Catalinimonas alkaloidigena: one gene and its partner. The protein of the gene in region 2 interacts with the protein of the main gene of each other region in a pairwise test. Links are inferred from orthologs where the notes say so. Each region holds a gene or a part of one and is shown on either strand. Other genes may lie near its edges. The genes, in order: BLR44_RS16255 and BLR44_RS01495.

Region 1 (11,506 bases), on a different replicon or contig from region 2:
CCATCGCGCGGTTGGCCGACTTGGCGGTCGAAAGGTTGATGAAGTTGATGCAGGCGATGAGCAGAATAAAGCCCGCAATGATGCCGAAGATCCACACCAGTTGGATGTCGCCGTGGGCCGTACGATCTCCAATGCCGTCGGAATACAGGTGCACGTCGGCGATGGGCTGCAACACCAGATGCCCACTGGCGACCCGTTCTTCGATGTCCACCACGCCCTCTTCCCGCATCATCGGCACCACGTACTTGTCCATGATGCCCTTCGTCAGTTTCGGCGCCAGTGCTTCCGGATCGGTGCTAGGGCGCAGCTTTACGAAAGTGGTATAGTTGCTCGATCCCCAAGAGGTCTGTTCATCCTGCCAGAACTCGCGTCCCGTCATTGTCATCAGAAAATGGAAATCGAACTGCGAATTCGCAGGAAAGTCTTCGATCACGCCCCCGATGGTAAAAGGCTGGTCTTCGTTGTTGTTGATGATCAGTTGCTTGCCAACGGGGTTCTGGTCAGGAAAGTACTCTTCGGCAATCTGCCGGGTAATCACGATCGACTGCGGTGTAGCCAGGGCCACTTCGCGCGTGCCGTACACCATGGGCAGTTGCAGCATGTCGAGCCACGCCTGGTCGACCCAGGCCAGTCCCCGTTCAAACTGGTTTTGCACCCGGTCGGCCGGGCGCACTTCGCCGGTGCCCGCCCCGAACAGCTCGCTCGTGTTGAGCCGGCTGGCCTGTTCCACTTCCGGAAAATCGTCGAGCATGGCAGGCCCCATCGGCGCAGGAAAGGCCACCCCTTTCTGGATGGTTCCGTGGTCGTCGAACACCGCCACCACACGGTAGATTCGCTCGCCGTCGGGGTACTGGCGGTCGTAACTCAGCTCGTGTCGAATGAAGAGGGCAATGAGCAGACAGGCAGCGATGCCCAGGGCGAAGCCTCCGATTTTAACGGCGGAATACATCTTCTGGCGCAGCAGGTTCCGCCACGCGACTTTCAGGTAATTTTTGAACATAGCGATACGAAAAGATAAGGTAGTCGTTGAATGATGTTGGCGAAGCGCACACGACCGGAGAAAGCCCAGCACCTCCCACCAGTAGCGCCGCCGGGCCCGCTTTTCTCCGAGTAGCTGAGCCTGATAGGCAAACTCTTCGTGCAGGTCGCCCAGCATTTCTTCCAGCAGATCGGGCGGGCAGAACCAGGCCAGCAACCGGTCGGCGCGGCGGGGTGGTTGAATGGCGGAAGGAAGCGGCTTTTTCATTGGATGGAGGTCATGAAGACATCACTCGCTGCGCAGTCCGTCAACGGGATTGGCTAGGGCGGCTTTGATCGTCTGGTAACTCACCGTCAGCATCGCGATGGCCAGCACCAGCGGCAACAGGAAGTACCACCCACTCAGGTCGACACGGAACGGATAGGTGTCCAGCCAGCGGTGCATGAGCAGATACGCCAGCGGAATGGCCAGCACGCTGCCCAGCAGGATCAGCAGGACAAACTCCCGCGAGAGCAGCGAGACGATGTGCCCGACCGACGCGCCTAGCACCTTGCGCACCCCGATCTCTTTCGTGCGCTGCACCGTGGTAAACGCGGCCAACCCGAACAACCCGAGACAGGCGACGAAGATGGCCAGGCCCGCAAACCAGGTAAAGACCCGCCCGAACAGTTGGTCGGATTCGTACTGCCGGTTAAAAAACTCGTCGAGAAAGAAGTAGTCGAACGGATTGCCGGGAAAGAACTGTTGCCACTCCTGTTGAATGCTTTCCAGCGTGGTGGGTAAGTCGTCAGTTTTGATTTTGAGTGCGTAGAAATTAGTAGGGCTCGGATCGAGTCGAAATACGATGGGGGCTTGGGTATACTTGAGGGCCATCTGGTGGTAATCGGCCAGTACGCCGACCACCTGAAGAGTGTCGCCTCCACCGACGTTCACCCATTCGCCCAGAGCCTCTTCCGGTGTGTCGTACAACAACATTTTTGTGGCAGCTGCATTCAACAACACGCCGCCACTGTCGGAAGGAAAATCCAGCGAAAAATTGCGCCCTGCCGTCAGCTTCAACCCGAAAGCGGGCACGTAATCGTAATCGATGCCGACGGTGTAAACGGTAATGATCCCCTCCGGCCCGCCGCTGATTCGCTTGAGGATATTGGTCCAGAAAATTTCGTCGCCGGGTACGTTGCTGGCGGCCGTGATGCTGCTGACCCCGGCCTTCCGTATCATTTCATCCTTGAATGCATGGAGCGTCCCAGTGTAGGTCGAATCCGTACTACCTACCCCTTTCAAGACCAGGGTTTGCTCAATGTCAATGCCGAGGTCTTGCTGGAGCATGAACTGGATCTGCTTGAAAACAACCCCTGTGCCGGCGATCAGCGCCACGGAGGCCCCGAACTGAAACACGACCAAGGCTTTCCGTAACCGAGTTCCACCCGAAGAAGTGGTGAGTTTGCCTTTGAGCACCTTGACGGGTTGGAACGACGAGAGCATGAGGGCCGGGTAGAAACCTGACAACAGCGCACCGACCAGAAACAAGGCTCCTAGTACCAGCCAGAACTGGGGTTGGGTAAAAACATGCGCCGCCAGCGGCTGTCCCGTCAGGGTGGCCAGGTGCGGCAACGCCACGACGACGATCCCCACCGCCACTATCGTAGCCACCACATTAACGACGACGCTTTCGAGTAGGAACTGGGCCATGAGTTGGTTGCGGATGGCGCCTACCGCTTTGCGGATGCCGACTTCGCGGGCGCGTTCCATGGCGCGGGCTGTTGAGAGGTTCACGTAATTGATCCACGCGATCACCAGGATAAAGCCGGCAATGATGAGAAGAAAGTAGACCGCATGTCCGTTGCCCTGTTCGTCCGGTTCTGATTCTTGTACCAGGTTAGAATAGAGATGGATGTCGGTCAAAGGCTGGAGGACAAAGGCTTCGCGCACGTTGTACTTCGTCCAGTCTTCCTGCCGTTCCTTTTCCAGCCATGCATCCCATTTGGCCTGAAGTTGGGCCGGATCGGTCTGCGGATCAAGCAGCACGTAGGTGTTGAAGTCGTACGGTCCCCAAGCTATCTCCGAGCCATTTTCCGTCTTTTCGTTGAGGGTCTGGTAGGAAATCAGGAAATCAAACTTGATATGCGAATTGGGTGGGAGGTCCCGCATCACCCCCGTCACTTGTAAGGCGTCGCCATCCTGCCAAGTAAGCGTCTCGCCCATCGGGTCTTCGTCGCCGAAATACCGTTTGGCGGCCGACTGCGAAATCACCACTTTCCCAAACCCTTCCAGCGCGGTCGCGGGATCACCCTCCTCCAACGGCAGGTTAAACAAGGTCAGGGCCGACGGCGTGGCGATCTGCATCTTCTTCTCCCGAAAAGCAACCAACTTCCCGTCCTTTTTCTGGTACGTCATAATGCCATTGATCGGGTAGAACCGAGCATAGTCTTTCACTTCCGGAAAGTTGTTTTTGAGTGCTGGCCCTACCGCAGGAACGGCTGCCGCACTGGCCACGATCTCCTGATCCCCCTGGGAAACGAAATACGTAACCCGATAAATCTGATCGGCCTCCGGATGGAAACGGTCGTAACTAAGTTCGTACCGGACGTAGGCGAGGATGAGCAAACAGCCCGCCATGCCGATGGCGACACCCGCAATGTTGATGAAGGTAAATACGCGGTTCTTCTGGAGATGGCGGAAGGCGATTATCAGGTAGTTTTTTAACATGGCGATAGAGAGGTTTGAGGTCGTACCGGTCGTTTTTCGTCGGAGAGCAAAGAGTCGGATAAAGCCCAGCACGTCCCACCAGTAGCGTCGGCGGGCGCGTTTTTCGCCGATCCGTTGGACCTGGTAAGCAAACTCTTCGTGCAGATCACCCTGCACCTCTTCGAGCAGGTCGGCTGAACAGAACCAGGCCAGCAACCGGTCGGCGCGGCGGGGCGGCCTTTCGTGGGATGGCATATTCATCGGCTGACGGCGGGGGTGGCGGTAGCGGGTCCGGAGGTGCCGGGAAGCAGGCTCCACAAGTGCAGCCGGATCTCTTTGATTTCGGTCAGGGTCTTTTGCCCGTAGAGCGTAATGGCGAACAAGCGCTTGCGGCGGCCGCCGCGCTCGGCCGTGGCGTCGCCCATGTGCGAACGGACCATGCTCTTTTTTTCCAGCCGGTGCAGCGCGGCGTGGACCTGGTTGAGCCGCACGCTGCGGCCCGTCTGGGTTTCGATTTCGCGGGTGATGCTGACGCCGTACCCCTCGCCGTCGAGAGCGGCCACGGTGAGCAACACGATTTCTTCAAATTCGCCTAAATATGCCATGAGGTACCGGCCTGAGAATATGTTCCAGTTTTGCTGATCAAATCCGCTGCCAAAAATCAAAACCGGGGTTTCGTGGCGTTCCGGGCGGGTATGCGACCGCTCGTTTCCGGTAGCTGTTCGGATCTGAACGCTCCTGTTGCGAAATCGAACAGTGATCGGATGCGGTACGACGGATAAAATCCCGCTACTTTGGCGGCAGATTTAAGAGCACATGGAAATTCGCCTGGCACACACGCAACGGGATCTGGAGGGGATTCTGAACTTGCAACGCCTCAACCTGCCGGCCGCCCTTTCGTCCGAAGAACTGGCGCAACAGGGCTTTGTCACGGTGCAGCACGACCTGCCGTTGTTACAACGGATGCACGCCGCCGCGCCCAGTGTCGTCGCCGTCGACGACGCCGGTGAGGTAGTCAGCTATTGTCTTGCGATGCTGCCCGCATTTCGGGACGATGTTCCGGTGCTGCGCCCCATGTTTCAGTTGCTGGACGGGCTTTCGTTTCAGAACGAACGGCTGGGCGATACGACCTACCTCGTGTGCGGACAGGTCTGCGTAGGAAAGCCGGTGCGTGGCCAGGGAGCGTTCGACCGGATGTACGCGCACCTGCAGGCCCAGTACCAACTGCAGTTTCGGTATATGGTCACGGAAATTGCCGCCCGCAACGCACGGTCGCTGCGCGCACACGCCCGGGTCGGCTTCGTGCCGTTTCACCGGTACACGGCCCCCGACGGCGAGGTCTGGGACATTGTGGGATGGGATTGGCTTACGTAAACAGGTCGGAGCTGAGGTAGCGGTCGCCCCGGTCACAGACGATGAAAACGATTACGCCCTGGTCGATTTCGTTCGCGATTTGCAGAGCCGCGTAAAGCGCGCCCCCACTGCTCATGCCCGCCAGAATGCCCTCTTCCTTCGCCAGGCGTTTGGTGTACGTCCGGGCATCTTCTTCGCGTACGTCGATTACCCGATCGACACGATCCGGCTCAAAAATCTTGGGTAAATAGTCGGGGCTCCAGCGCCGGATGCCGGGAATGCACGACCCGTCGGTGGGTTGCGTCCCTACGATCTGCACCGCCGGATTTTGTTCTTTCAGGTAACGCGACACACCCATGATGGTGCCCGTCGTGCCCATCGCCGACACAAAATGCGTCACCTGCCCGTCGGTATCGCGCCAGATTTCGGGGCCGGTGGTGCGGTAGTGGGCGGCGTAGTTATCGGCGTTGGCAAACTGATTCAGCATGAAGTAGCCTTCGTCGCGTGCCATCTGTTCGGCCAGTTCCCGCGAGTATTCAATGGTTTGGGCGGCGGGCGTCAGGACGACCTTGGCGCCGTAGGCCTCCATCGCCAGCACCCGCTCGCGGGTGGAGTTGTCGGGCATGATGAGCGTCATGTCCAGGCCCAGGATGCGGGCGATCATCGCGAGCGCAATGCCCGTATTGCCGCTGGTCGCTTCCACCAGTGGGTCGCCTACCTTGATTTCCCCCCGGTCCAACGCGCCCTTGATCATCCCGTAAGCCGCCCGGTCTTTTACGCTTCCGCCGGGGTTGTTCCCTTCCAGTTTGCCCAAAAGCGTAACGTTTTTCTTGACAGGAATGACTTGCAGTTCCACCAGCGGGGTATTTCCGATCAGGTCGGCGAGTTTCATAGGGAATGGGGGAATGAGAGAATGACTGAATGAGTGAATAGGCGCAGGGCACAGAGCGTAGGAAGAGTTATGAGTTAAAAGTGATGAGTTAAGAAACAGCGTCGTTTCAAACTTTGAGCTTTGAGCTTTGAACTTTAAACTCCTTTAACTGGTCTTGAAAATGATCAGGTCAGTGTCCTGCGTCACGTCGTTGTACATTTTGGCCTGGTAGTAGATTTTGGAGTGCGGCGTCACGCTGCGTGTCAGCCAGACGTTCCCACCGATCACGCTGTGGTGCCCGATCACCGTATTGCCCCCCAGAATCGTCGCGCCCGCGTAGATCACCACGTGGTCTTCGATGGTGGGGTGACGTTTTACGGCCGCATCGGCTTTGTTGACGCTCAGCGCCCCCAGCGTGACGTTCTGGTAAATCTTGACGTGGTTGCCGATGACGGCCGTTTCGCCGATCACAATACCGGTGCCGTGGTCGATGCAAAAGTGCGTCCCGATCTGGGCCGACGGATGGATGTCGATGCCGGTTTTGCTGTGGGCGTATTCCGTGATGATGCGCGGCAGGTCTTCAACCCCCAGCAAATACAACTGATGCGCGAACCGATAGGCCGCAATGGCATAAAAACCCGGATAGGTCCGAATTACCTGACTGCGGTTGGTCGCTGCCGGATCGCCCGAAAAAATGCCGGTCACGTCGTCTTGCAGCGTGTCGTACAGGGCCGGTACAGCCTCGAAAAATGCCTGCGTCACGTCCGATACCTGCGCAGCCTGCGGCGTCTGTTGCAGAAGGCGATCCAGGTCTTTCTGCAATTTGTCGATCAGCGTGGCAAACTCCGCTTCCGACAGATGCGCCAACTGCGTGAAGTCGGCGAAGAGCGCGCCAAGCAACGTATCGAAGAAGGAAGCCACATCGGCGGGCGACGGGCACGTGGTGCACACCTGGTGGGTGGCGTAAATTTTCTTTAGAAATTGGGCATCCATACCGCAGGAAATTGAGAAGCTATCACCCGGCACCTTCATGCAACGGGAAGAAACCGGGCCAAATTACGGATTTTGCCTCTTCCCAAGGTGAAATGGTGCTTTGTTAACGCAGAAGAAGTCGGATGTGTTCTCTCGGGGTTTGATGAAAAGCAAAATCCCCCACCCGGCTTGCTTCTCACATCATCAGCCTAAGGAGTACCTCCTGGGGCGATAAAAATCAGCCACCGCATCGGAGACACGGTGGCTGTGCAAGAGTATACATGAAGACGGTTACTTACTCTCTTCCGCGAACAATTCCACGCCCGTCACTTTCTCGGGAAACCAGATCTGCATCTCGCCCGGTCCGCGGTTGGCCCACGCGTAGTACGGAATCAGCCGGACGGGTTTGGTTTCGGTTTTCAGGCCCAGGCCGTTGTCGATCACCTCGACCTTGGGCGCCTGCCCTTCCAGCACCGTGACGCCGTTCAGAAGCGAGGACTCGAAGGTAGGGGTGAATTCTACTTGTTCGGGCAGGAGGATGTTGCTGGCCTGGCCGTCGTTGTCTTTCCACTCGGCGCAGTAGATCAGGGGGCCGCGCTGGATCGCCACCTTGCCGCGGTCGGCTTCCACCTGTTCGTTCGCCACCACCCGCCGCACGTCCATCGGCAGCATGACCTCCACCTTGTCGTTCCGTTTCCACTTCCGGCTCAGCACGGCGTAGCCTTTGTCCATGGTGTAATCGACCGCCTGGCCGTTGACGTTGATTTCGGGTTTTGCATCCGAGTTCCCTTCGAATCGGTACAGGTCGGATGGAAGGGCTTCGTTCTGCACCCAGCCGGGGATGCGGATCTTCAGGTTGAACTCGGTCGACGAACGCGGCTTCAGCGTAAAGGCCAACCCTCCGTCCCACGGATAGTTGTTTTCCTGCGTGATGGTAACGGACTTCCCTTTGACGTCCACATCGGCCGAGCCGTTGATGAACAGGTTGACGTAGAGATCGTCGTTGCGCTTCGCGTAGACGTAGCCCGGAATGGAAGGCATGAAGCGCGTGACGTTGGTGGGGCAACACGAGCAGACGAACCAGCCGGACCGCTCGCGCTCCAGGTCGTGGTGCTGGTAGTGGTCGGTGATCTGCATGGCGTTGGTGTAGAAAAACGTCTTGCCGTCCATCCCTACGCCCGAGATCATGCCGTTGTAGAGCACCTTTTCCAGCACGTCCATGTACTTGGCGTCGCCGTGCAGCAGAAACATGCGGTGGTTCCAGTAGACATTGCCGATGGCCGCGCACGTCTCGTTGTAGGCCGAGTGGTTAGGCAGGTCGTAGTTTTCGCCGAAGCGTTCGCCCGACGGCACCGCCCCAATGCCACCCTGCACGTAAATTTTCTTCCCGACCATGTTGTCCCAGATCCGGTCCACGGCCGTTGTGTAGGCTTCGTCGCCGGTCAGTGCCGCCACATCGGCCACCGCGGCGTAGAGATACATCGCCCGCACGGCGTGCCCGACGGCTTCATCTTCGTCCACGACGGGCGTGGCGTCCTGCCAGTACTTCCCGTTCTTCCACGGGTCAGGGCTGTTCTCGTCGTACTCCCGCTTGCCACGCTCGTCGATGAAGAATTTCGCCAGGTCCAGGTACTTTTCACGTCCCGTGAGGCGGTACAGCTTCACGAGGCCCATCTCCACCACCTCGTGACCGGGCGCGACGTGGCGTTTGTTCGGTCCGAACACATCCAACAACAGGTCGGCGTTTTTCAGGGCGATGTCCAGTAAGTTTCGTTTGCCGGTGGCCTGGTAGTGTGCTGCCGCCGCTTCGAACAGGTGGCCGGAATTGTAGAGCTCGTGACTGTTTTCGTGCTCCAGCACCCAACGCTCCGGTCCCGCCCATTTGTGCGGGTTCGCCGGGTCGATGGTCCGGGCGGTGTAGAGGTAGCCGTCCGGTTCCTGCGCCGCCTTCACCACCCCGATCAGCGAATCGACGTAGGCATCGAGTTGAGGGTCGGGATGAACCGCCATCGAGAAGGAAGCCCCTTCGATGGTTTTGTAAATGTCGGTGTCGTCGAACGTGTAGGTGGTACAGAACTTCCCTTCGCCTTTGGCGGCCATGTCGAAATTCTTCAGCCGACCGGTGCTCTCGATGCGGGCAAAGGAGGCGGGAATGGTCTCGGTGCGGTTCTTCTCGATCCGCGGTGACCAGAACGGATCGTCGACGTGCACGTCCGTAAACGGAACCGGCTGAATCGGATAATCCGACGCCTGCCCCAGGGTGGTAGCGCTGCCGAGCCAGAAACTGCCCAACAGCGTGAGACTAAGCAAAGAGGATTTCATAGGGAGGAGATCTTGTGGATTACAAATGGCAGATGGCAGATTTCAAATTGCTCAACATGGTAAGCCAACTCTTCAAACGCTCAACTTTTAACTTTGAACCTTAAACTCTAAACTCTTCTCACTTCACTACTTTCATTGTGCCCTGCATGGAGTAGAAGTGTCCCGGCACGGAGCACTCGTAGGTGTAGTCGCCCGGCTTTTCGGGCGCGACGAAGTAGATCGTTTCGGAGGTATTGGGTTGCAACAGGTTGGTGTGATACAGCACCTTGTCCGTTGACGGAATGTAATTTTTCTGTTGCCCTTCCAGGCCCAGCTTCATCGCCATTTCGCCCACTTCGATGGCCGTTCCCGGCAGCACCACCACGAAGTTGTGCAGCATGTCGTCGTCGTTCTGGAACACCACCCGCACCTTGCTACCGGCCTTCACCTGAAACTGTTCGGGCGTGAATTTGAGGCCGGGTTTGGTGCCCATCGTGATCGTGAACTCGGGTTCGCCCCACCCGGCCGGCAGTTTGGTCACGCGCTTGGCAGCAGGTTTGGTCGCCGGTTTTGAGGCGGAGGCAGCAGGTTTACGCACGGTACCGGACGTAGTGGTTTTGGCAGAGGCCGACCCCATTGCCGCGGCGTTATGCTGGTGTGCGGCGGCGAATTGCGTGCGGTCCAGCTTCGGGCCGTCGGGTTGCTGGTTCAGGGTGTAGTAGCCCACGTTGTGTAGCAAGGCTTTTCCTTCGGTCGAGCGCACCCCTTCGGCGGTGATTTCGTGGATGTAGCCGAGCCGCAGGCTGTCGACCACCAAGCGTGCCTTCAGGCCATCGTCCGATACCTGAATTCCGACGATCGGGCAGTTGGCGTTGTTGATGACGGGACTGCCGTACTGCGCCTGGTACTTGTAGGTGAAGCCGGTGATCTTGTAGGACGCCGGATTTCCCGCTACTTTTTTGTCGACCGGCTGGGTGTATTCGATCTCGAAGCCGTCGGGCGTGGCGCGCACGGTCTTCATTTCGAACGGCATGCGGCCCGTCCAGACCAGCCGTTGCAGAGCGTAGGGCGCTTTGCCCACCGCCGCCCAACCCCGGCTCGTTTGCCCGGCATACAGAGCCCCGTCGTGGCCCCAGACCAGCCGCAAGATGCCCGAGGCAAAGCCTTCGCGGAACGGAAAGACCACACCCTGGTAGACGCCCTTCACCTTCTCCAGCGAGACGCGCGTCACCATGCTTTGTCCCTGATCACCGACGAACAACTGGTCGTCGAACGGCCCGAACTTGCCCTTCGTGTCGTTGTTGAGGATGCCCGACGTCGAAATGCCCAGGATGCCGTGGGGCACCCAGATGGCCGGTGGTTTCAGACCAGGAACTTCCTTCGCCACGTCGTAGAGCGGGCGCCCGGAATCGGGAATGTCGTCGGGGGTCAGGCTCACGGTCGATCCCGGCAGCGACGACCATTTCAGGCCTTCGGCGTTGCCGACAAAGTCGCCTTTTTCTACGTGGGTGATGCGGCCTGACCCGACCCAGTCACCCTGGTTTTCGGTATAGAACAGATCGCCCGCCGCGTTGAGTCCAAACCCGGAGGGGGAACGAAAACCCGCTGCAAACGGGGTCATCTCCCCATCGGGGGTCACCTGCAACATCCAGCCCCGCCATTCGGCCAGACTGACGCCGTGGCCCAGGCTGTTGCTCCACCCCAGGTTGAGCGCTTCGATCATGGTGCCGTCGGGCATAAACAGCGGCCCGTACGAATACTCGTGGTAGTTGCCCGACAGCGGCCAGGAGACAATTTTGTCGTAGGCGTCGGCCTGCCCGTCGCCGTCGTTATCGCGCAGGCGCGTCAGTTCGCTGCGCTGCGTCACGTACAGGTCACCGTCTTTGTAGTTCAGGCCCAGCGGCTCGTGCAGGCCGTAGGCAAAGCGCTTGAAGGTGGGCCGATCGCTGCCGGAAATGGCGGGATTGGAGACGATCCAGACCTCGCCCCGGCGGGTGCAGATGGCGATGCTGCCGTCGGGCAGCGTGACCATCCCCCCCACTTCCAGCACCACGTCTTCGGGAATGGGCAGGGTAATGAGCTTGTAATAGTCGTCTTCCTTGTCGGGCGTAAAGTTGGCGTCCGGCTGCGCCTGCGCGACCTGTAGCCCAAGCCCCACGCAGGCCATCAGGAGAAAAAATTGCTTTCTGGAAAAAGTTAAAAACATGAGTGATGGTGTTGATATCGCCCGAGATTACAACTCGGACGGTTTGTTTATTTTTTTGATCTGTCCGCCTTCCTCAATCTCGTACCAGACCGTATCGGTCGTTAGCTGCAGGGTACCTTTCACGATGTCGCTTCCG
Region 2 (11,561 bases):
TTTCGGGATGTAGAGCCCCTCCCGGGTGTCAATTTCATAGCCTTCGTAAGTTACCTTGAACTCAGGCTCGGTAGTCTTGCGCGAAAGTTGTGCCTGAGCAGGCATAACCATCATCAGGTTTACAACAAAGAGGAGGATTATGTTTACGATCTTCATGGCCTTCGGTATCAGGTAAGTTTCCGTATTAGATTCAATGCAAATATAACATTATACACCCAACACTATCTCTTTTAAATTACGTTATTTTACGGAATACCCCAATTTCTCGGCGAATTTTCAATTTGACTCGGCCATTAAACAATTCTCACGCTGTGTAGGATTTGTTATGTATTTGTTGAAAAGTACCATCCCTCCCCTCCCCCTCGTCTGCGTAAATGGTACGCATAAAGCGCTAGCCCAGAATTGCCCCATAAGGATGTTGTAGTTCAGGCAGTTATTTTTGAACGCTTCTGCAATTATTAGTCCATTAAGGAAAATATTTCATGACGACGAAGTATGTACGCCGGTTGATCCGGTGGAGTCAATGGGGATGGCTTCTTTTACTTCCCAACCTACTATGGCCGGGCCTTGCCTGGTCACAACAAGCCGACCACCGCGCGCTTGAGAAAGCGATGCGCGTTTTCAATCTTCAGAACTACGAGGAGGCGCTTCCGCTTTTCGAAAAACTGAAAAGTTCGGCCCCAAACGACCCGGCTGTCAACTACGGATTGGGTGTGTCTTATCTGGCTTCTCCAGACCCTACGGTACAGGCCAAAGCGCTTGAGCCTCTTGAGGTTGCCGCTAACAACAAAGGTGAAGCCGTTCCCAATTATGTCCATTACCACCTGGCATTGGCCTACCACCAGGCGCAGCGCTTCACTGACGCTATGGCGCAGGTCGACAAATTCGAGCAAACCGCTCCTAAAAACGACCCGCTTATTGCCAAAGCACGCATGGTGAAAGCGCAGGCACGCAACGGCCAATGGCTCATGGCAAACGAACTGCCTGTGGTCCTGATGAACGTGGGGCCTACTATCAACAGTAGCTTCTCGGAATTTTCGCCGCTGGTCAATGCCGACGAAACGATGCTGGTGTATACCGCCGTACGTGCCGACGACAAAGTAAAAGGAGGCCGCCCGATGGAATCCATCTACCAGGCCAAAGGGCAGAACGGCCAATGGAACACTCCGGCACGCGTCGAACTCAGCACCCAAGCCCAAAACACCGGCGCCGTCGCACTTTCGCCCGACGGCCAGCAGATGCTCCTCTATACGGGTACAGCCGACGGTAACGGCAATCTGTACCAAGCCAAACTTCATGGCAAAAACTGGCAGGGGCCTTCCCCAGTCGATGCGCCCGTCAACAGCAACCACCTGGAAAACGGTGCGAGCATGTCAGCAGACGGTACTGCCATCTATTTTGCCAGCAACCGCCCCGGCGGCTTTGGCGGCATGGACATCTGGATGATGGAAAAAGACGAACGAGGCCAATGGGGACGTGCCGTCAACCTGGGGCCTTCCATCAACACCGATGCCAACGAAGAAGCCCCTTTTATTCATCCGGATGGCAAAACGCTGTTTTTCCATACCGACGGACCACGTAGCATTGGCGGCCTCGACGTGATGAAAGCCATGCGCATTCGCGGCGAATGGCACGATGCCCGCAACGCCGGGTACCCGATCAATACGGTACACAACGACGGCTACTTTGTGATGAGCCCCGACGGCACAAAAGGCTACTTTGCATCCAACCGCCCGGGCGGTTTCGGGAGCATGGACATCTATTTCCTCGGCATTCCGGCGGAACTGAACATGATTCCCCTGACCATGTTGAAAGGCCGCGTTGTTTCGGGCGAAGAGCGCACGCCGATCCCTACGACCATCAAAGTGATCAACCGGGAGACCAGCGAACCCATTCAGAATGTGTATTCGTCCAACGCGGTAACGGGCAATTACCTGATCATTTTCCCTCCCGGCAAAGAGTATGACCTCGTGGTGGAAGCCGAAGGATACCAACCGCAGTTGGTCACCATCAAAATTCCCCACCAGGACTATTTCTATGAACTCTATCAGGAAATCCACCTGAAGCCCATCCGGCAGTTCGACGAAATTGTGGGCCAGGAGGTCTCCGTGAAAAACGCCTTTTACGATACCGAACGTCCTCAGCAGAAGGTAGCGGTCGATTCGCGCTTCGCCAAAGAAGTCAGCCTGGTTAAAGACAGCCTCGATTTGTATGAACTGATGGACAACATCATTGCGTCGGAAGATGCCGAGGCGTACAATTACCTGATGGAGTTGATGTTGGCGACCAACCCGACCGGCGAGGTACCGATGGAAAACGCGCCGGAGATTCAGGTGGCTTCAGGCGAATTCTATTACGAAGATGCTAAAAGCGGCAAGCCGCTAGCCCTCGACGCGACCAAGTCTTCGCCGAAGCCGGTAACCGCTTCTTCCGACCCGAAACCGGTGCAGGTAGACGTCACGAAGGTTTACTTTGCCGTTAACAAATCTGACCTGCAAGCCGAATTTGCCAAGCAGCTCGATCCACTGGTGGCACAACTCAAGAAAAACCCGAGCCTGAAGATCGAAATTTCGGGATATGCCGATGCGACCGGAGACCGTGAGCACAACCTGCGCCTTTCTAACGAGCGGGCCCGTGCGGTACTGAAATACTTCAACGACCGGGGTATTCCGCGGCGACGCATCGTGGCCAAAGGCTACGGACAGACTTCGCAGGAAGCACTTTATAAGAACGATCAGGACAAACAGAAGGATCGAAAAGTAGAGATCCGCCTGTTGAGCGTCCTCTAAACAACCCCGTAGTCTGCAACAATTTCTACCCCGCGGTGCCCGAGCATCGCGGGGTTTTGTTTTATAGTGCATGGCACCTGGCCAATCCTGCTCCCCGGCCGCTCGTCAAAAAAATCATCCGCTCTCAATCTTTTTTGTCCTAATTTGGGTTGTTAGGCTATTGTTGTTTTTATCTGATTTATTTCACCATCTCCTACTCCTATGCTTAAACGAACCCTCGCAGTGTTTGCCCTCGCCCTCTTGGCCAGTGCATCCTCTTTCGGCCAGGCGAAGTTGGTTGAAAAGGTAACCAGGCAGGGCGATGAATTGGTTATTCCGTTTGAAAAGTACAAACTATCCAACGGACTGACGCTCATCGTTCACGAAGATCATTCCGACCCTGTTGTTCATGTGGACGTCACGTATCACGTAGGTTCGGCGCGCGAAGAGATCGGCAAATCCGGCTTTGCCCACTTTTTTGAGCACATGATGTTTCAGGGCTCCGACCACGTGGCCGACGAAGAACATTTCAAAATCGTGACTGAATCGGGAGGCACCCTGAACGGGTCCACCAACCGCGACCGCACCAACTATTTCGAGACGGTCCCGACTAACCAACTGGAAACCGCGCTTTGGCTCGAAGCCGACCGCATGGGTTTTCTGCTGGACGCTGTCACGCAGAAAAAGTTTGAGATTCAGCGCGCTACGGTGAAAAACGAACGCGGCCAAAATTACGACAACCGCCCCTACGGGCTAGTACGCGAATACGTTGCACGCGCCCTGTATCCTTACGGACACCCTTATTCCTGGCTGACCATCGGTTACCTGGAAGACCTGGACCGCAGCGACGTAAACGACCTGAAAAACTTCTTCCTGCGTTGGTACGGCCCTAACAACGCCACGTTAACCGTCGGCGGCGATGTAGAGCCAAAACAAGTCGTGACGCTGGCCGAGAAATATTTCGGTTCGATTCCCGCTGGGCCTGAGGTAGAAGCGGTTACCCTGCCCGCACCTGTTCTGGAAAAAGACCGGTACGTGTCGTACGAAGACAACGTGCGTTTTCCGCTGTTGCAAATAGTCTTCCCCACGGTACCGCGTCATCACCCCGACGAACCAGCCCTCGACTGCCTCGCCGATATTCTGGGCGGTGGCAAGAATTCGCTTTTCTATAAGAACCTGGAAAAGCCTCAGAAAGCGCTGCAGGCCAACGCCAGCCATCCCACTTCGGAACTCGGCGGCGAACTGGACCTGACGGTCATCAGTTTCCCCGGCGTACCGCTTTCCAGCGCGGAAGCCATCGTGCGCGAATCGCTGAAGGAGTTTGAGCAACGCGGTCCTACGGAAGAAGACGTCCAGCGTTTTGTAGCCCAGGCGGAAGCACGCCTGATCAACGGGCTGGCCAGTGTCCGAGGCAAAGTCTCACAACTGGCGGCGTATCAAACTTTTCAGGATGATCCGAACTACATCGCCGACGAGTTGAAAGCCTACACGGCTGTTACCACGGCCGACGTCATGCGCGTCTACAACCAGTACGTAAAGGGCAAACATGCCGTGATTCTGAGTGTGGTGCCCAAAGGCGATACGGCGTCTATTGCGCAGGCTGACAATTATACGGTATCGGAAAAGGGTTACCAGGCTCCCGATTACGGATACGATGGGCTGACGTACAACAAGGCCAAAGATTCGTTCGATCGGGCCATGCGCCCTAAGCCCGGCCCGAATCCGCTGGTCAAAGTGCCGGACATCTGGAATGCCAAGCTCCGGAATGATATCAAGGTGATCGGTACGGAAAACAACGAGATTCCGACCGTAACCATCGCCATCACCATTCCGGGTGGGCACTACCTGTCGGCGTCCGATCCCGGCAAAGCCGGTATTGCCGCCCTGACGGCTGACATGATGAACGAAGGGTCGGAAAAATACACCGCCGAAGCGTTTGCCTCCGAACTGGAAAAACTGGGCAGCAGCGTCAGCGTCAATGCCGGCGACGAAGCCATGACCGTCTACATCCAATCGCTCAAGAAAAACCTGCAGCCCACGTTAGCGCTGGCAGCCGAGCGCATGTTCCATCCTCGCTTCGATGCCGACGATTTTGCCCGCCTGAAAAAGCAGCAGATCGAGGCCATTGCGTTTCAGAACAATCAACCCGAAGTGATTGCCAGCAAGGTGTACGACCGATTGCTGTTCGGCGAGCGTAGCATTCGGTCCATTCCGGCCATCGGCACTACCGAAACGGTAGAAAACATCACACTCGACGACGTCAAAGCGTTTTACAACCAGTACTTCTCAGCCGCCAACAGCTATGCCGTGGTGGTGGGTGATCTGACCGAAAGCGAAGCCAAACCGGCCATGGCGTTTCTGGAATCCTGGGCCGCCAAGCCGGTGCCTGCCGTCACGTTCAGCGAGACGCCGGCCATCGACAAAACACGCATCTATCTGGTAGACAAAGAACAGGCACCGCAGTCGCAAATCCGGATGGGCTACCTGGCCCTTCCCTACGACGCTACCGGCGAGTATTACAAAGCTACGTTGATGAACTACCCACTCGGAGGAGCTTTTAACAGCCGTATCAACTTGAACCTGCGCGAAGACAAAGGCTGGACCTACGGAGCGCGTTCGTACTTCAGCGGGTCGGAATTGCAGGGGCCTTTCACCGCTTCGGCCGGAGTGCGCGCCGATGCGACGGATAGCTCGGTGGTAGAATTTATGAAGGAGATCAAGGATTACCACACCAACGGCATTACGCCCGAGGAACTGGCCTTCATGAAAAGTTCCATCGGACAGCGTGACGCACTGGATTACGAAACGCCTTACCAAAAGGCTGGTTTTCTGGGGCGGATCATCAAGTACAACCTCGATAAGGATTACGTGAAAGAACAGGCGAAAATCCTGCAAAGCATCACCAAAGCCGAAATCGATGCCCTGGCGAAAAAACACCTACAACCTGAGAAGATGAACATCCTGGTGGTAGGCGACAAACAGAACGTCAAAGCCGGCCTGGAAAAACTCGGCTACGAGGTGGTAGAACTCGACATGGAGGGAAATCGCATCGAGTCGTCGATGACAAACGAGCCCATCCAGATCGAAAAGAGCGCGACCCCTACCAAACAAAAGAAGAGCCGGAAGCGTGCTGCGGAGAAGAGCGGCAAGTAAAGAGCTCCGATTAAGACATAAAAAAGGCGCCGCTGTAGAGCGGCGCCTTTTTTATGCTTTTGCTTTGCTTACTTATCAGTTCGTGGCAGCCAGCAACAGATCTGCCTGGGTGATGATGTGAATCCGGTTGACTTCGTCGCGCACCAACAGGGCTTTGTTTTCCTTGTCGATCAACGACGAAAGCACATCGACCGTGCTGTCCAGGGCAACAAACTTGAACGGCGGGTCCATAATTTCGCGCACTTCCCGGTCTTTGATTTCCGGATTTTCGATAAGGTGATGCAGCACCTTGCTATCGGTTAGGCTGCCCACAATGTGCTGCTGCTCGTCCATGACCGGAATCTGCGAAATGCCCTCTTTGTTTAACAACCGAATGGCCTCCAGCACCTTCCCGGAAGCCGGTACCGTCATCAGGCGGCTGTCGCCATTGCGGTGACGGATGATGTCCTTGGCCGTGGAAAACTCACGCGCTTCCAGAAAACCGTGGTCCTTCATCCAGTTGTCGTTGTAGATCTTGTTGAGGTAACGCGTACCGTGGTCAGGCAGAATAATGACCATGGTGTCGCCCTCTTTCAGATGATCCTGCGCCCACTCCAGCGCACCGTGCACCGCCGAACCACACGACCACCCCACAAACAGCCCCTCTTCGCGCGCCAGCCGACGGGTCATTACCGCGCCGTCTTTGTCGGTCACCTTCACAAACTCGTCGATCAGGCTGAAATCCACGTTTTTCGGCAGAATGTCTTCCCCGATGCCCTCCGTCATGTAGGGGTACACTTCGTTCTCGTCGAACACATTCGTCTCCTTGTATTTCTTGAACACCGAGCCGTAGGTATCGATGCCCAGGGTAAATACCTCAGGATTTTGCTCTTTCAGGTATTTGGCCACGCCACACATGGTGCCGCCAGTGCCCACTCCCGCCGCGAAGTGCGTGATGCGCCCTTCGGTCTGCGACCAGATTTCCGGGCCAGTGGTTTCGTAGTGCGCCGCCGAGTTCGACATGTTGTCGTACTGATTGGGGTAGAACGAATTGGGAATGTCCTGATTCAGTTTCCGCGCCACGGAATAATAGGACCGCGGATCGTCGGGGGCCACATTCGTTGGACATACCACGACTTCTGCCCCTACGGCCCGCAGAATGTTGATTTTCTCCTGCGATTGTTTGTCGGACATCGTGAAGATGCAGCGATACCCTTTGGCAATGGCCGTCAGGGCGAGGCCCATGCCCGTATTACCAGACGTGCCTTCGATGATGGTGCCCCCCGGTTTCAGGATGCCCGCTTTTTCGGCATCTTCAATCATTTTCAGCGCCATCCGGTCTTTCACCGAATTGCCGGGGTTGAAGTATTCTACTTTTACGAGGATGGTTCCGGCAATGCCCCGGTTTAACTTGTTGAGTTTCACCAGCGGTGTGTTGCCGATGGTCTCAACGATGGAATTATAATACATGGCTGGAAAGCAATGGTTGGTTAAAACAAAAGTACAGAAAAAGGCCGCAAGGGAGACGAGCGCGTTTCAAGATCAGAACACGCGCCAGCAGTTTTCGGTGCGCCCCAGTCGCCTGATGAGGAATGCCTTACTTGTACAACCGGCGGGTGCCGTCCGGCAAAATGTGGTAGCCGCTGTACTCCAGCGGCAGCAGGTATTTTCCCTGCCGGTTGATGGCCCCCCACTTGCCATTGCGTTTGACGTACGCCGAGGTGCCGTTGAAATCTGTCACTTCCTCGTAGACGAATTCGGTGGCCGGATTACCCCGCTGGTTGATAAAGCCCCACCCTTCGGGACGTTTGGCGGCGGCCCAATTGTGTTCAAAATGGCGAATTTCCAGGTAAGTCGGCGGCAGTGCTTCTTCGCCTTTGGCCGACAGAAGGCCTAACTTGCCTTTCTCTTCCCAGGCGTACCACCCTTCCCCGAGCGCCTGAATGGGTCCGTATTTAGGCTTGACTACTTCCGTACCCTGTTCGCTCAACAATCCCCACTTCTCTTTGCGTGCGACCACGGCCGGCCAGGCGGGCCACGTCGGCTGATCTTCTCCGTTGCTCATAAATGCGTACGCCGGAGGAAGTACCGGCTCGCCATGCGCCCGAAGCACCCCCCACGCGCCCGCTTGTTTCACTTTCAACAGCAAGTCTTCTTCTACGGGCACGATGCGCTCGTACGCCACGGGCACTACGGCATTTCCCCCGGCCTCTACCACGCCCCACTCCTTGCCCTTCTGGACCTGGAACAGTGTACGTGCCGGAAACACCACGTACCGAAGGCTGTCGTACTGCGGCGGCACCGCCCACCGGCCCAGCGTATCGACCGCGCCCCACTTGCCCCGCTGGCGCGCGAAGGCAGCACCGTGTTGCAGCGCACGAACCTGTTCGTAGCGTTCGGACCCGATGTAACGATGCGTTTCTTTGTTGAAGAACGCCCACTGTTGCCCTTGCCGCACACGCAGAAAATTGGCCGGATCGGAAAGCTCGATCGCCACGAACTTCTCGTCACTGAGAAGTCGGCCTTGTAGATCAAGTAGTTGCCAGGTACCGCTCCGCCGGGCCGCGTAAAAGTTATGCTGCGGATAATTTCGGGCGATGGTATCGTAAACAGGCTCGACCTGCCACTTGCCGTTTGGACGGAGGATGCCCCATTTGCCTTTTTCCTTTACTACCATGTTGCCGTTCCAGAAGGGCTGGACGGCCTCGTACTGCAACGGTACGACCAACTTGCCCGCCGTGGTCAGGTATCCCCACTTCCCTCCTTTTTGGACGGGGGCGAGGCCATTGTGGTAGTCGCCGATGGCCTGGTATTCTGCCGGAACAATTTTCTGTCCGCGGTAGGTCGTCATGCCGTACAGCCCCTTTTGCTTGAAAAGAATGTTGACGTCGCGCATCGCGATGGTATCGTAGTCGGGTAACAGAATAACGTTCCCCAGCACATCGAAAGCACCATAGTGGTCGCCCTCCCGAAACGAAAACACGTTTTGCTCGATCCGGCTCACTTCCCGAATGCCGAAAGGCAGAATGAAACTGCCGTTGTGGTGCAGCAGTCCAAAGTCGTTTTCGAGTCGCACCAACGACGATTCGTCCGAGAGCACCTGCACGGCGGCGTACTTGGGTTGTACGATAAATTTCCGCTGTACCTTGTCGAACAGCCCCCATTTGTCGTCACGCTTGACCCAGTGCAACGGATGCAGCGGCGCCACCGGTTTGACCTCGCTGAAGGCCAACGGCACCAGCATGCGCCCCCGGTCGTCGACCAGGCCCCACAGCTTATCGCGCCGGACCCACCCCGCTCCTTCCGAAAAATTCAAGATTTCGTCAAAGTCGGCCGGCACTACCAAAATGCCGTCGCAATTCAATACGCCGTAGCGCTTGCCCTGCATCACCACCGCATAGCGTCCCTGAAAAGCGCCCGCCTTCACAAAAACGGGATCGACCCGCCACTCGCCCAGCAGGTTGATGTAGCCGTAGAGACGGTTGCCGGCCTGCCGCGGAAAAAGTAGTTCTTCGCACTCGTACACCTGCGCGTGCGCCACCTGGGCCAATCCCAACGCACACAGCAGCGCCGTTTTTATCAAAAATCTTATCACCGATCTTTCTCTAGTTTCTATCGTGCCAACGAACAGAATGCAGAATTTATGCTATCGGTTCCCCGCGGCGCGTTCCGGCTTTCTTCCCTTGCAGGCACGACCGGTCGCACGCGAGCGCTTACGCATTGCCTGCCAACAAATAGAGGACGGCCATCCGGATGGCCACGCCGTTTTCGACCTGCCCCAGAATGATGGCATGCTCCGAGTCGGCCACGTCGCTACTCAGTTCTACCCCCCGGTTAATCGGTCCCGGGTGCATGATCGTAATTTCCTTGTCCAGTTGCCGCAGCACGTGGCGGTTGACGCCGTAGTACATGGCGTATTCGCGCAGTGAGGGGAAATAGTGCATCTGCTGCCGTTCCAGCTGGATTCGCAAAATGTTGGCGACATCGCACCAGCGCAGGGCCGTCAGCAGATCGGACTCCACCCGCACGCCTAGTTCGCCGATGAAGCGGGGCATCAGGGTAGGCGGGCCGCAGACCATCACGTCCGCTCCCAGCTTTTTCAACGCAAAGATGTTGGACAGCGCCACGCGCGAATGCAGAATGTCGCCGACAATCACAACTTTCTTCCCGGCCACGTCTCCCAGCCGCTCGCGAATCGAGTAGGCATCGAGCAAGGCCTGTGTGGGGTGCTCGTGCGTGCCGTCGCCGGCGTTGATGATGTTGGCTTTGATGTGACGCGCCAAAAAATGAGGCGCTCCCGGGCTGCTGTGCCGCATCACAATCATGTCGACCTTCATGGCCAGAATGTTGTTGACCGTATCGAGCAGCGTTTCGCCTTTTTTGACCGAACTGGATGAAGAGGCGAAGTTGATGGTATCGGCCGAAAGGCGCTTCTCGGCCAGTTCGAACGAAAGACGCGTGCGGGTCGAATTTTCGAAGAAGACGTTGGCGATGGTGATATCGCGAAGCGAAGGCACTTTTCGGATCGGCCGGTTCAGCACTTCCTTGAAATTATCGGCCGTCTCAAAAATCAGGTGAATATCCTCCGGGGTGATGTTTTTGATGCCAAGCAGGTGCGGGACACTGAGTTGCGACATAAGTTACGTTGCGCGATAGGTTTATTGATCGACTAACCAGACGTGGTCTTCTTCCGCTCCGGGCGTTCCCCACTCCACCTGCACACGCTGGCTTTGCAGAGAGTTGACCGAGAGGCCCACATAATTTGCTTCGATGGGCAGGTCACGACCGTATTTCCGGTCAATCAGCACCAGCAGCTCTACTTTCTGCGGACGGCCAAAGGCCATCATCGCGTCGAGGGCAGCGCGTACGGTCCGGCCGGTAAACAGCACGTCGTCGACCAGAACGACCTTCTTGCTTTCGATGACAAAGGGAACACGCGTGGCGTTGGGACGCAACGGCGAATCGCGCCGCCGGAAGTCGTCGCGATGAAAAGTGGCATCCAGGTGGCCCAGCAGCACCTCGCGTTGCAGCATTTCGCGCAACCGACGCGCCAGCCGCTCCGCCAGGAAAATGCCCCGGGGTTGCATGCCCAGCAGCACCGAATTGGAAAAATCACCGTGTTCTTCTACCAGCTGCTGACACAGACGGCTGATGGTGATTTGCAGCCGGTGCTGATCGAGAATCAATCGTTTTTGCATTGCAGTGGGCAAATATAGGCAGAAAAGGCGCGGTGCCTAGCCCTTGAGGCAGCTGCACCGAAGCGGCACAAACGTACAAAGCCTTTCTCCGAGTGTAAACACATGACCCGGGGAAAGGCTCAAAAAGGTCTGTAAACCGAGGGAGTAATTTATTTCTCGCTAGGAACGCGCTTGATTTTGTTCAGACTGCGGGTTTTCCCAAACAGCTCCTCCGACTTTTTATTGTAGGCTTCGGCGGCTTCTTCGGCCGAGTCGAAATACCCCAGATCGTAACGAGTGCCGTGATCGTACAAGACGGCCCGGTAGCGGTTGTGCTCTTTGTGCACGCCCCGGTAGCCCGTTTTGCTGCGGGTTTTGCTGGTGCCGCGGATTACGCGCGAGAAAGGCACCCACTCCAGATTTGACAGCCGACAATCGAGTGGATTACCGTTCTTGATCTTCACAAATAGGCGGGAGTCAGATT

What was found.
Region 1: the proteins of BLR44_RS01495 (region 2) and BLR44_RS16255 interact in binary tests that used the Escherichia coli proteins (3 or more experiments, as listed by UniProt). The link is inferred for Catalinimonas alkaloidigena from one-to-one orthologs.

What each region holds. Positions count from the first base shown.
Region 1 is NZ_FNFO01000006.1:170,129-181,634, forward strand. Bases 4,971-7,724 are described here. They hold BLR44_RS16255 (serine O-acetyltransferase), read right to left. Parts: upstream 6,885-7,724; coding sequence 6,057-6,884; downstream 4,971-6,056. Other genes in these bases: BLR44_RS16245 (GNAT family N-acetyltransferase), read left to right, coding at 4,971-5,041; cysM (cysteine synthase CysM), read right to left, coding at 5,034-5,912; BLR44_RS16260 (glycoside hydrolase family 127 protein), read right to left, coding at 7,155-7,724. Outside these bases: BLR44_RS16230 (ABC transporter permease), read right to left, coding at 1-1,246; BLR44_RS16235 (ABC transporter permease), read right to left, coding at 1,268-3,928; BLR44_RS16240 (PadR family transcriptional regulator), read right to left, coding at 3,925-4,272; more of BLR44_RS16245, read left to right, coding at 4,484-4,970; more of BLR44_RS16260, read right to left, coding at 7,725-9,185; BLR44_RS16265 (plastocyanin/azurin family copper-binding protein), read right to left, coding at 9,304-11,370; BLR44_RS16270 (hypothetical protein), read right to left, coding at 11,398-11,506.
Region 2 is NZ_FNFO01000001.1:366,790-378,350, reverse strand. The notes cover bases 5,184-7,992. They hold BLR44_RS01495 (cystathionine beta-synthase), read right to left. Parts: upstream 7,371-7,992; coding sequence 5,997-7,370; downstream 5,184-5,996. Other genes in these bases: BLR44_RS01490 (WG repeat-containing protein), read right to left, coding at 7,498-7,992; BLR44_RS01500 (M16 family metallopeptidase), read left to right, coding at 5,184-5,921. Outside these bases: BLR44_RS01510 (hypothetical protein), read right to left, coding at 1-105; BLR44_RS01505 (OmpA family protein), read left to right, coding at 483-2,789; more of BLR44_RS01500, read left to right, coding at 2,991-5,183; more of BLR44_RS01490, read right to left, coding at 7,993-9,483; BLR44_RS01485 (aspartate carbamoyltransferase catalytic subunit), read right to left, coding at 9,614-10,537; bifunctional pyr operon transcriptional regulator/uracil phosphoribosyltransferase PyrR, read right to left, coding at 10,559-11,098; BLR44_RS01475 (HNH endonuclease), read right to left, coding at 11,248-11,561.